Regions from separate parts of the Streptomyces sp. NBC_01260 genome, predicted to be linked through region 1. Evidence: riboswitches for the same ligand, from Rfam matches in the RefSeq annotation. Region 1 holds a riboswitch; each other region holds the start of a gene.
What was found. A riboswitch is a leader RNA that binds a small molecule or an ion and turns the genes downstream of it on or off. The one in region 1 is predicted to bind S-adenosylmethionine.

Region 1 (4,204 bases):
GGGGCTGCGGGCCGCGGGCACCGTCACCGGCCACCATTTCGACGACCGGGCCACCCTCAAGGACACGCTGCGCAAGCCCACCGGCGCGCTGGAGATCCGCGGCGCGAAGGCGAACAACCTGCGTGACGTGGACGTCGACATTCCGCTCGGTGTCCTCGCCGTCGTCACCGGAGTCGCCGGTTCCGGCAAGAGCTCGCTGATCCACGGCTCGGTCTCGGGCCTGGACGGGGTGGTGTCGATCGACCAGGGTGCGATCCGCGGCTCACGACGGAGCAACCCCGCGACGTACACCGGACTGCTCGACCCGATCCGTAAGGCGTTCGCGAAGGCCAACGACGTGAAGCCCGCGCTGTTCAGCGCCAACTCCGAGGGCGCCTGCCCCGGTTGCAACGGCGCCGGCGTCATCTACACCGACCTTGCGATGATGGCGGGCGTCGCCACCGTCTGCGAGGAGTGCGAGGGGAAGCGGTTCCAGGCCTCGGTGCTCGAATACCACCTCGGTGGCCGCGACATCAGCGAGGTGCTCGCGATGTCGGTGAGCGAGGCCGAGGAGTTCTTCGGCCAGGGCGAGGCGCACACTCCGGCCGCGCACCGCGTCCTCGGTAGGCTCGCCGACGTAGGGCTCGGCTACCTCAGCCTCGGCCAGCCGCTCACCACCCTGTCCGGCGGCGAGCGGCAACGGCTCAAGCTGGCCACGCACATGGGCGAGAAGGGCGGCACCTACGTCCTCGACGAACCGACCACCGGCCTCCACCTCGCCGACGTCGAGCAACTGCTCGGCCTGCTCGACCGGCTCGTGGACTCCGGCAAGTCGGTCATCGTGATCGAGCACCACCAGGCGGTCATGGCGCACGCCGACTGGATCATCGACCTCGGCCCCGGCGCCGGCCACGACGGCGGCAGCCTCGTCTTCGAGGGCACCCCGGCCGACCTCGTCGCGGACCGCTCCACCCTCACCGGCGAGCACCTCGCGGCCTACGTCGGCGCCTGAGGAAGGCCCTGACCGAGGCCCTCGGCTGCCGCCGTCCTGCCCGGTGTGTCCGGGAAGGCGGGGTGGTCGCCGAGGCGCCTCACGTAGTCCCGGAGCCGGGGGTGGCCGCCAAGGGTGCCGGCCGGGCCGAGATGGACGAGCGCCACCCACAGGTCCACATCCGCAGCGGTCAGCTCCTCGCCCAGCACGTAGGGCCGCAGGGCGAGGTGGTGATTCAGCAGGTCCAGCGCCGCCGAACGCTCCGAGGGCCCGGCGGCCGGGGTGACGTCGCGGTCCAGCAGGTCGCGGAGGGCTTCGATGTCCGCGGCGAGGCCCGGCGGGCGCAGGGAGGAGGGGCAGGCCTCGTCGTGGCCGGACAGCAGGCCCGCGAGGTCGCGGAGGATGTCGGGGGTGTGGTTGCTGACGATGCGTCCGCTCCACCGGTCGCACAGGGCGGGCGCCGTCAGCGCTCCGTCGTAGTGGTGCATCGTGGCCTCGTACGCGCTGCGCAGCGAGGCGTACGCATCGGGTGTCTCGGCGGGGTGTCCCAGGAGTGTGGTGGCGACCGAGTCCTTGAGGCCGAGCAGACCGAGGGTGATCGAGATGCGGAGAGAGCGCGGACAACTCGACGACAGGAAAAGCTCGTAGCGGTGCGGTGCCGGGTAGAAGCCGCCGGCCAGGCCGACGCCGATACGGCTGTGGATGCGGGAGGACCGCACCGCGGCCGTGGGGCGAAGGCGTGGGGCGAACGCGATCGCCCCGGGTGAAATGGGTTCGCACGTAGCTGAGTTGTCTGTGCTGGAACTGCGAGAAGCTGTCTCGGGCATGACTCTCCTATGGGAATCACTGTGGGAATCCCTGCGGGAACGAGGAAGCCGCCGCCGCCGCCTCGTGGGCACCAGCGGCCGGATGTCGACCGACTGCGCTTTCGTACCGGTCCGGATGGAACGGGCGGGCCGGTACGCGTCCGGGAATGCCGGGCTAGTAAGCGCTGGAGACCCGCTGCAGATCGATGTGCAGACGCCTCGTCAAGCCGTTCCTGGGCAATTCCCACCGGTCCCGACTTCGGGGCTCGCGAGACGCGAGACCACGCTTGCCCCGCCGCACCGGCAGGACCCGGTCGTCACCCGGGGCACCCCGTCGCGGTGGAAGGGTTGCCTGCCAGCGGGCCGGGGCCGATGAACTGCCTGAGCAGGGCGAAACCCGCACAGGAAGCGCTGACAATCGTGACCGTCCATGTCAGTTTCGGTGCCCCACGTGACGCCGTCAAGAAGGCCGGACGGGCCGTCTCGCCTGGTGGTCACCGGCGTTGACATTCCCTCGGGGGCCATGCCTAACTTGCGGCGCGGACCGGTGATGAGCGTCAGGAAATTCTCTGGTGCGGCAGTCGGCAACCCTCGTACGCGGTGGGGTGCCCGGGTTCGGACCGGACCGGTGGACGTTCGGCAGACGTGAGGCCCCGCGGGGCGGAATGGTGACGGTGAGAGCGATGCACGCAGCTGAGGGGATGGCTGCCTGGCGGTCCCGCGGCCGCGTCCTGCTGTGCGCGGACCGCTCCGTCGACCTGCAGCGCGTCAACAGCGCACTGTGTACGGCCGTTTGTCGCGTTTCCTGTTAAGGCTGACGGCCTTCTGAGCCTCTGGCCTCCCGGCTCTCCGCTCTTCTGAGCCTCAGCTTTCCGAGTCCTTGACGTCCACCGCTGTCGCGGTGCGCCCTCTCCCCGCCCGGCCCCCGTTCCGCGCCGCTCGCCGCGTCCCGCCGATTCGTCCCTGATCGGCGCGGCGTCGCTGCCGGCCGCGGTCCGGGCTGTCCGCATCCGCTGGAGCCCTCCGTGAGTGAATCTCCTGGCGTCGCTGTGTCCTCGGGATCAGCGCCGCCCCCCGAGGCGGTCACCCGCCCCGGCCCACCCTCAGCGCCGAAGCCCCTGACGGCGCAGCGGGTCCTTCCGCTGCTGCGTCCCGGCCGCTGGATCGTCACGGCCGTCGTGCTCGTGCTGGTCGCCCAGACCGTCCACGGCCTGGCGACCAACCCCTTCTACCAGTGGGACCGGTTCCAGTACTGGTTCCTGCGGCCCACGATCCTCGAAGGCTTGCTCATCACCCTCGAAGTCACCGTGTACAGCGCCGCGTTGGGGCTGCTCGGTGGCGTACTGCTGGCACTGGCCAGACTCTCCCCGAGCCCGGTGCTGCGCGCGGTCAGCTGGGTCTACACCTGGCTGTTCCGATCGGTGCCGCTGATCGTGGTCCTGCTGTTCCTCTACAACTTCAGCGCGCTCTACCGCACACTGAGCGTCGGAGTGCCGTTCGGCCCGGCGTTCTTCACCTTCGACGAGTCCCGCCTCGCCACCGACATGGCCGTAGCCGTCATCGGCCTGAGCCTCAATGAGGCGGCGTACGCCTCCGAAGTGGTCCGCGGCGGCATCCTCTCGGTCGATCAGGGCCAGCACGAGGCGGCCTCCGCCCTCGGCCTCCCGAGGCGGTACCAGTTCGCGAAGATCGTCTTTCCGCAGGCCCTGCGCTCCATCACCCCGAACTACGTCAACCAGCTGATCGGCCTGATCAAGGGCACCTCGCTGGTCTTCTACGTCTCGCTGCTCGACCTGTTCGGCTCCGTGCAGAGCATGGGCAGCACCTACCCCGGCGACATTGTGCCGCTGCTGCTGGTGGCCACCGCCTGGTACCTGATCCTCACCAGCGTCGTGTCCGTCATCCAGTTCTACGTCGAGCGGTACTACGCGCGGGGCGCGCTGCGCACCCTGCCGCCGACGCCGCGGCAGAAGCTGTGGACCGGTCTCGGCGATCTACGGGCTCGGGTCCGGAAGGAGACGGCGATATGACCGCCAGGGCGACCGAAGAGGCCGGGGCGATCGAGAAGACCGGCGCGGCCGGCACGACTGGGGCGTCCGGGACGGGAACGGCGGCGGAGATCGTAAAGACCCTCGCGACACGCCCCGCCGCGGTCGAGGTGCACGATGTGCACAAGTGGTACGGCTCCCAACGCGTCCTGGAAGGCGTGGCGTTGGCCGTGCGGCCCGGCGAGGTCGCGGTCGTCCTCGGACCGTCCGGCTCCGGCAAGTCCACGCTCCTGCGTGTGATCAACCACCTGGAGAAGCCCGAGATCGGCCATGTCAGCCTGAACGGCGAGCTGATCGGCGTACGCAGGCATCGCGGGCGCCTCAAGGAGCTGAGCGAACGGGCCATCCTGGCGCAGCGCAGCCGGATCGGGTTCGTCTTC
Region 2 (4,204 bases), 2.2 Mb from region 1:
GGGCCACACCGAGTTCGCGTTCTTCTACCTCGGCTGCGGCTACCTCGCCCTGCTCGCCTACGCGGCCGCGCACGCCACGTCCGACGAGACGCTCGTCGGCGCGTCCGGGGCGATCTCGGCGGTACTGGGCGCCTTCCTCTACCTCTTCCCCAGGGCCCGGGTCACCAGCGTGTTCCCGTTCCTGCTCTTCCTGCCGCTGCGCTTCCCCGCCTGGATCGTGCTGATCTTCTGGTTCGTGCTGCAGTGGCTGGCCGCCAAGGGCGCCGGCAGCGGCCCCGGCGTGGCCTATCTCGCTCATGTGGTCGGCTTCGCCATCGGCTTCCTCTACGCCTGGGGGCGCTACCGGCGTGGCGCTAGAGTGAGATCTCCAGCCACGGCCACCGAGGGAGAAAGCCAGCCGTGATCACCGCGATCGTGCTCATCAAGACCAGTGTGGACCGGATTCCCGAGATCGCCGAGGCCGTCGCAGCGCTGGACAGCGTCAGCGAGGTCTTCTCGGTCACCGGTACGTACGACCTGATCGCCATGGTCCGGGTGGCCAAGCACGACGATCTGGCCGACGTCATCCCCGGCCGGATCAGCAAGATCCCCGGCGTCGAGGGGACCGACACCCACGTGGCGTTCCGTACGTACTCGCAGCACGACCTGGAGGCGGCCTTCGCCATCGGCCTGGACGCATAGGTACATACGTTCGGCCGGGTACGGACAGCTGTCCGTACCCGGCCGAACGCGTTCTGCGCCCCTCAGACCTGGGCGGTACCCCGGTCCGGGACGCAACGGCCGCCCTCGGTGCGGTACTTCCACTGGGCGCCCTCGCTCACCAGCTCCTTGACCGCCCGCACGAAGCGCTCGATGTGCTCGTCCGGCGTGCCGGCACCGAAGCTGACCCGGATCGCGTTGAGCGACCTCTCCCCCGGATCGGCCTCAGGCGCACCGCACTCGCCGACGTCCTGCGGGTCGCTGCCGAGCAGGGTGCGCACCAGCGGGTGGGCGCAGAACAGTCCGTCGCGCACCCCGATGCCGTACTCCGCGGAGAGCGCCGCGGCGAAGTGCGAGCTGTTCCAGCCCTCCACCACGAAGGAGATGACGCCGACCCGCGGGGCGTCGTCGCCGAACAACGAGAGCACCTTGACCGCGGGGACCTCGGCGAGTCCGGCACGGACCGCGGTGACGAGCTGCTGCTCCCGGGCGACCAGGCCCTCGAATCCGGCCTCGGTGAGCGCCTTGCAGGCGGAGGCGATGGAGTAGACGCCGATGACGTTGGGGGAACCTGCCTCGTGGCGGGCGGCGGTGGTGTGCCACTCGACGTCCACCCCGCCGCCGGCCCGCCGGGCCACCTTGCGGGAGGCGCCGCCGCCGGCCAGGTAGGGGTCGGCGTCGCGCAGCCAGTCGGAGCGGCCGGCCAGGACGCCCGAGCCGAACGGCGCGTACAGCTTGTGTCCGGAGAAGGCGACCCAGTCGACGTCCAGCTCGGCGATGTCGACGGGGTGGTGCGGGGCCAGCTGCGCGGCGTCCAGCACGATCCGCGCGCCGTGAGCGTGCGCGGCGGCGGCGAGCTCCTTGACCGGCCACAGCTCACCGGTGACATTGGAGGCGCCGGTGACGCAGACCAGCGCGGGACCAGTGGGGCCTCCCCTGCTCGAACGAAGCTGAGAGCTCGGGGAAGGATCGCGGTCGGCGAGTGCCCGCTCCAGCGCGGCGACGGCCTGGGCGGGGGTGCGCGGGGCGTTCAGGTAGGTCACGCGGGCGTCGCGCCAGGGCAGCAGCGACGCGTGGTGCTCGGTCTCGAAGACGAAGACCTGGCAGTCGGCGGGAACCGCCGCGGCCAGCAGGTTGAGCGAGTCGGTGGTCGACCGGGTGAAGACCACCTGATCGTCGGCGCGGCAGCCGAGGAACTCCGCGACGGTGACCCGGCTGCTCTCGAAGAGGTCCGTGGAGAGCTGCGAGAGGTATCCGGCGCCGCGGTGGACGCTGCCGTAGTACGGCGCGTACGCGGCGACGTCGTCCCACACCCGCTGCAGGGCCGGGGCGCTGGCGGCGTAGTCCAGCGCGGCGTACGTGACCTCACCGCCGGTCACCAGCGGAACCGTCACATCCTTCCCCAGAACGGGCAACGGGGCACAAATGGACTGGTCGGCGGCAGCGGTGAAGACAGACATGACGAACTCCCGTAACAGGCAGGCGAATTCCGCGTGCCCGCGGATACGCGGCAGCACGGAAGGAAGAAGAAGGGTGTGCGGAGGAGGGCCGAAAAGCCCTATCGCATTCGCTTGCTCACAGAGGCTCCCTGAGGACCAGGACCCCACGGGTGGACGTCTCACGACGTCGAGGGGTCCGCGCTTGCCGCAGACCTCGCTGCCTACGGCCTGGTCTTCACCCGGGGCACCCCGCCACGGACGGAGGGTTGCCGGACAGCGGGCCGGGGCCGTAGTCGCTGTCACTCATGACCTGCCCAGCATCTTGCCATACGTGGGTGAACGCGCAAGGCGCAGTCCAGATCATGGACTGCGCCCTGCTTCACATTCCCTGCGCTCAGGCGTTGCTGGCCCTGACCCATCTCTCCAGCGCCCGCCCGGCGGACCCGGAGTCGATGGACTCGGCGGCCTTCGCGATACCGGCGGCGAGCTGCTCGGTAAGCGTGCCCTCCCCCTGGTCCAGCGCGACCAGGGCCGCCGCCGCGTTGAGCAGGACGGCCTCCCGTACGGGACCGGTCTCGCCGGCCAGCAGCCGGCGGGCCACATCGGCGTTGTACGAGGCGTCGGCGCCGCGCAGCGCTTCCACCGGTACCAGCTCCAGGCCGACGTCGCGCGGGTCGAAGGCCTGCTCGCGCACGACGCCGTCCCGGGCCACCCAGACCCTGGAGGTCGCGGTGGTGGTCAGCTCGTCCAGGCCGTCGTCGCCGCGGAAGACCAGCGCGGAGTTGCCGCGTTCGGCGAGCACGCCCGCGACGATGGGTGCCATCCGCAGGTCGGCGACCCCGATGGCCTGGGAGCGCACCTGGGCCGGATTGGTGAGCGGACCGAGAATGTTGAAGGTGGTCGGGGCGCCCAGCTCCGCCCGGGCCTTCGCCGCGTACCGCAGGGCGGGGTGGAACTTCACCGCGAAGCAGAAGGTGATGCCCGCCTCCTCGGCCACCTCGACGACGCGCTGCGGGGGCAGATCCAGATTGACGCCGAGCTTGCCCAGTACGTCGGAGGAGCCGCTGGCCGAGGAGGAGGCGCGGTTGCCGTGCTTGACGACCTTGGCCCCGGCCCCCGCCACGACGATCGCGGACATGGTGGAGATGTTGACCGTCTTGGCCATGTCGCCACCGGTGCCGACGATGTCGACCGTACGGCCGGGCACGTGAATCGTGGTGGCGTGCTCGTACATCGCACGGACCAGACCGGTGACCTCCGTGACGGTCTCGCCCTTGGCGCGCAGGGCCACCGCGAAGCCGGCGATCTGCACGTCGGTCGCCTCACCGCTCATGATGCGGTCCATCGCCCACGCGGTGTCGTCGGCGCTCAGGTCCTCGCCGCGCAGCAGCGGGGTCAGCACGCCGGGCCAGGTACGAGCCGCCACGCTGTCGCCGCCGACCGGGGTCACAACGTTCATGGTCCGCTCCTGGGGTCCACAGCCGATAAAGGGATGTGACCACCCTATCGAGCGCGGGGGACAGCGAAGAGCCCCGTCCATCGTATGGATGGGCGGGGCTCCTGCTGTGGCGATCAGTTCAGGTGATCAGTGGTGGCCGTGGCCGCTGTTGATCTCCTTGTACTCCTCGGCAGAGGGCTTGGCGATCTGGTTGTCCTCGCCGTACAGGCTCTGGCTGAGCCTGGCCCGCACCTTGTGGACCAGGGACACCTTGCGCTCGACACCGTTCTCGTCGACCGTCGGGCCGATCTCGAGCGGCTTGTACTGCTCGTGCGCGGTGAGCGTGTGCAGCGCCGCGGGTGAGAGCGGCTCGTGGACCTCGACGAACTCACCGTGCGGCAGGCGCTTGATGAGCCCGGACTCGCGCCCGTGCAGCACCTTCTCCTTGTCCCGGCGCTGAAGGCCGAGGCAGATCCGCCGGGTGGCGATGAACGCGATGACCGGGCCCACGAAGATGAAGATCCGGACGAACCACGAGATGGCGTTCAGCGACAGGTGGAAGTGCGTGGCCCACAGGTCGTTGCCGCCGCCGATGAAGACGATGATGTACTCGGTGATCCAGGCCACG
Region 3 (4,204 bases), 7.7 Mb from region 1:
CTTTCCTTGGGGTCAGTTGGCTCCCCGCGTCTTTCCGGGATCGCTCACGGCAAACCGGCCCGGTCGCGCTCTCTTTCGCCGACATGTCGACCTCGCAGTCCAGTTCCGGCTCGCAGCATTCATGCGTACCCGGACGCGGCGGCGGATGCCACGGTCCGGACTGCGAACGGGAGCCCCCGCCTTCCCGCCGCCGAGTGTTCGGCCGAATGCCACCGTGTGCACACTGCACGGGTCTTCCGCCGGCCCGCCGGTTCTGGAACACTCCAGTCGCTTTCGCCCTTATGTTTCCTCACCCCACAGAGGCCCCTCTCATGGAAGAACTCAACCGTCGCCGACTCCTGCAACTCGCCGGGGGAACGGTCGCCTTCACCGCGTTGTCGAGCAGCATCGCCCGGGCCGCGTCACTGCCCGCGAAGGGCCGTACGGGCACGCTCCAGGACGTCGAGCACATCGTCGTGCTGATGCAGGAGAATCGTTCCTTCGATCACTATTTCGGCACCATGAAGGGTGTGCGCGGCTACGGTGACCCGCGTCCGGTCACGCTGCCCAGCGGGAAGCCGGTCTGGCATCAGAAGGACTTCCTCGGACGGGAGGTGCTGCCGTTCCGGCCGCCCGCCGACGATCTCGGGCTGCAGTTCCTCCAGGACCTGAACCACGACTGGGCCGGTGGTCACTGGGCTCTCAACAAGGGCAAGTACGACCAGTGGGTGCCTGCCAAGACCGCTACGACGATGGCCCACCTCACCCGTGAGGACATTCCGTTCCACTACGCGCTCGCCGACGCGTTCACCGTCTGCGACGCGTACCACTGCTCGTTCCTCGGCTCGACCGACCCGAACCGTTACTACCTGTGGAGCGGGTACACCGGCAACGACGGCACCGGCGGCGGTCCCGTGCTCGGCAACGACGAGGCGGGGTACGGCTGGAAGACCTACCCCGAGCGGCTGGAGGAGGCCGGGGTGTCGTGGAAGGTCTACCAGGACATCGGCGACGGGCTCGACGCCGCCGGCTCCTGGGGGTGGATCAACGACGCCTACCGGGGGACCTACGGCGACAACTCGCTTCTCTACTTCAACAGTTATCGCAATGCCAAGCCCGGAGAACCCCTCTTCGACAAGGCGCGCACCGGAACCGACGTCAAGAACGGTGACGGGCTCCTCGACGATCTGAAGGCCGACGTCCGGGCCGGGACGCTCCCCAAGATCTCGTGGATCGTCTCGCCAGAGGCCTACAGCGAGCACCCCAACTGGCCCGCCAATTACGGAGCCTGGTACATCTCGCAGGTGCTGGACGCGCTGACCTCCAACCCCGAGGTCTGGGGCCGTACCGCCCTGTTCATCACGTACGACGAGAACGACGGATTCTTCGACCACGTCGTGCCGCCGTTCGTACCGTCCGGGGCCGCGCAGGGGCTGTCCACCGTGGACACCTCCGCCGATCACTTTCCCGGCGACATCCGGTACTTGGCCGGTCCGTACGGGCTCGGCCAGCGTGTGCCCATGACGGTCGTGTCCCCGTGGAGCACCGGCGGTTTCTCGTGCTCGGAGGTCTTCGACCACACTTCCGTCATCCGCTTCATGGAAGAGCGCTTCGGCGTGCACGAGCCCAACATCTCGCCCTGGCGGCGCGCCGTCTGCGGCGATCTCACCTCGGCCTTCGACTTCCGCCGCAAGGACACCGCACCCGTCTCGCTGCCCTCCACGGACGGATACGCGCCGCCGGACGGCAACCGGCACCCCGACTACGTACCGGCGCCGCCGGCCTCCGGCAGCGTGCCGAAGCAGGAGCCCGGCTCGCGGCGCACCCGGCCACTGCGGTACGCGCCCCTCGTGGACGGGGTGGCCGACCCGGCCTCCGGGAAGTATCAGCTCACCTTCAGCGGCGGCGACGCGGCCGGGGCGCAGTTCCTGGTGACGTCCGCGAATCGCGGCGACGGGCCCTGGACCTACACCACCGAGGCGGGCAAGTCGCTCTCCGACCGTTGGAACACGGCCTACTCCAAGGAAGTGACCGACCTCACCGTGCACGGTCCGAACGGGTTCCTGCGCGCCTTCCGGGGGCCCGGCAAGGCGGCAGGACCGGAGGTGACGGCACGTCATAACGCCACGAACGGAGGGCTCGACCTGACTCTCACCCATGCCGGCACGGGCACTGTCCAGCTGACCGTGCGCAACGCGGATGCCTACGGCGGCGGGGCGCAGACATTCAAGGTGCGTGCGGGCACGACCGTGAAGCACGCCGTTGACCTGCGGGGAAGCAAGCGCTGGTACGACATCACGGTGGTCTCGGACGCGGACGCCACGTTCCTGCGGCGGTTCGCCGGGCACATCGAGACGGGCGAGGCCGGCACGAGCGACCCCGGGCTCGTCACCGGCTGACCGACCGGCCCGTGCCGCGGCACCGGCTGATCGAGCCGTCATCGCAAGGACAGGGGTGCATGGGGACCGGGTCCGGCCCTGTCCCCATGCACCCCTGACTATCCGTCGGCTGTGCGGCGCCGCCCGTCGGGGCGTACCGCCCCAATGCGTTAGGGTTTTGACGGGTCATGAGCTCCAGCGCGCAGCCCCGGCTGGCTGGACGGCACCCCGCTCCGCTGCGGGTGCTCCGGGTGACGACCTGCCCCGTGCGCGAGGTGCGGGGAACAGCGGACCGTGGTGCAGGCGCTCGGGGTCCCTCATCCCCGGAAGGCGGGACTCACCATGCTGCGTCACCTCACCGGCTCGGTGCGGAGCGACGGTTGCGAGCGCTACGCCGCAGGCCATCAGGTGCACTGGATCCATGCCAAGAAGTGCCGGCAGGAGCCGGGGCAGGCCGTCGAGATACTGCTGACCGCCGGTGACGTCCGGGACGACGGGTGGGTCGAACTGCGTGCCGCGTTCGACTACGCGGGCGGCCTTCCAGAGGTGTGGACGCACGCTCCGGACCTGCTGAGGGAGGCGCTCGCCGGTCACCGCGGACGCGTGTACTGGCTGTCCCGGTGGCATGCGCTGAAGCTCGTGAACGGCGACGACCAGGTCGCCGGACTCGTCAACGTGGCCCTCGTCAGCGGGGAGTTGTGCGGCGCCGCGGCAGGCTCCAGTCAGCCGTAGCCGTAGCCGTAGCCGTAGCCGTAGCCGTAGCCGTAGCCGTAGCCGTAGCCGTAGCCGTAGCCGGGGCGAGGGCGACGCGTGGTCGGGCGCGGGGTGGTCGGGGGCGGTACTTCGAGATGTTGGTCAATTGTGTGGAGATGTCCGCTCGGGGCTTCGTTCGGGCTGCACATTTGATCGCAGTTGACCGCTGTGGCGTCACATAAAATCCTTATAGTGGGCGTGCGTTGATCGCATGATCGTGACGCGTGAAGCTTCCGCCACAGAAGTCAGGACGATGACGCGCCCCTCCTCCGCAGAGCCCGAGCCCACCTTGCCCCCTCCGGAGTGCCCCGCGCACGCGGCGCCGGGGGCCGTGCCGCTCAGCGGGCCCGCGTTCCAGACCGAGCCGCATGCCGTCTATCGCGCCATGCGGCGTGATCACGGGCCGGTCGCCCCGGTGGAACTGCTGGGCGGATTCCCCGCCTGGCTGGTGATCGGGTACCGCGAACTGCATCAAGTCACCAGCGACGGCGAGCTCTTCCCGCGTGATGTCGGCCTGTGGAACCAGTGGAAGAACATCCCCGAGGACTGGCCGCTGCTGCCCATGGTCGGGCGGCCCCTGCCGTCCATCTACTTCAGTGCGGGTGACGAACACCGGCGGCACGCCCGGATGGTCGGGCCCGCCCTCGAAGGAGCCGACCCTTTCCAGATCCGCAGCCACTGCGAGCAGTTGGCCGACCGGCTGATCGACGCCGTGTGCAGCCGGGGCACCGCCGACCTCGTCGCCGACTTCTGCGAGCCCCTTCCCGTACTCGTCCTCGCGCGGCTGGTCGGATTCCCCGATGACGAAGGCGCCGACATCGCCCAGGTGCTGAAGGACCTGGCCGACGGCGGTCCGGGGGCGCAGGAGGCTCATCTGCGTTTCGGGGAGCACATGCGGCGGCTGGTCGCCGCCAAGCGCGCCGAGCCCGGGGACGATGTGACCTCCCGGATGCTCGCCTTCCCCGAGGCCTTCACCGACGAGGAGTACATGCTCGACCTGATGGCCATCACGGCCGCCGGGCACCTCACCACCGCCGACTGGATCAGCAACTCGCTGCGGCTGATGCTCACCGAGGCCGAGTTCGCCGACTCGA

Region 2: it holds a riboswitch for S-adenosylmethionine, as region 1 does, so the genes downstream of both, OG322_RS28360 (aminotransferase class V-fold PLP-dependent enzyme) here and OG322_RS41800 (putative leader peptide) in region 1, are expected to answer to the same signal.
Region 3: it holds a riboswitch for S-adenosylmethionine, as region 1 does, so the genes downstream of both, OG322_RS03585 (hypothetical protein) here and OG322_RS41800 (putative leader peptide) in region 1, are expected to answer to the same signal.

The regions. Positions count from the first base shown of each region.
Region 1 is NZ_CP108464.1:8,537,324-8,541,527, forward strand. Features, by position in the region: gene OG322_RS38055 (ATP-binding cassette domain-containing protein) at 1-991, shown strand, start outside; gene OG322_RS38060 (glutathione S-transferase C-terminal domain-containing protein) at 976-1,689, opposite strand; gene OG322_RS41800 (putative leader peptide) at 1,952-2,077, opposite strand; SAM riboswitch class IV at 2,055-2,202, opposite strand; gene OG322_RS38065 (amino acid ABC transporter permease) at 2,802-3,806, shown strand; gene OG322_RS38070 (amino acid ABC transporter ATP-binding protein) at 3,803-4,204, shown strand, end outside.
Region 2 is NZ_CP108464.1:6,359,216-6,363,419, reverse strand. Features, by position in the region: gene OG322_RS28370 (rhomboid family intramembrane serine protease) at 1-403, shown strand, start outside; gene OG322_RS28365 (Lrp/AsnC family transcriptional regulator) at 400-681, shown strand; gene OG322_RS28360 (aminotransferase class V-fold PLP-dependent enzyme) at 744-2,159, opposite strand; SAM riboswitch class IV at 2,332-2,449, opposite strand; gene trpD (anthranilate phosphoribosyltransferase) at 2,533-3,597, opposite strand; gene qcrB (cytochrome bc1 complex cytochrome b subunit) at 3,724-4,204, opposite strand, start outside.
Region 3 is NZ_CP108464.1:788,776-792,979, reverse strand. Features, by position in the region: gene OG322_RS03590 (phosphocholine-specific phospholipase C) at 312-2,378, shown strand; SAM riboswitch class IV at 2,542-2,651, shown strand; gene OG322_RS03585 (hypothetical protein) at 2,700-3,089, shown strand; gene OG322_RS03580 (hypothetical protein) at 3,080-3,259, opposite strand; gene OG322_RS03575 (cytochrome P450) at 3,364-4,204, shown strand, end outside.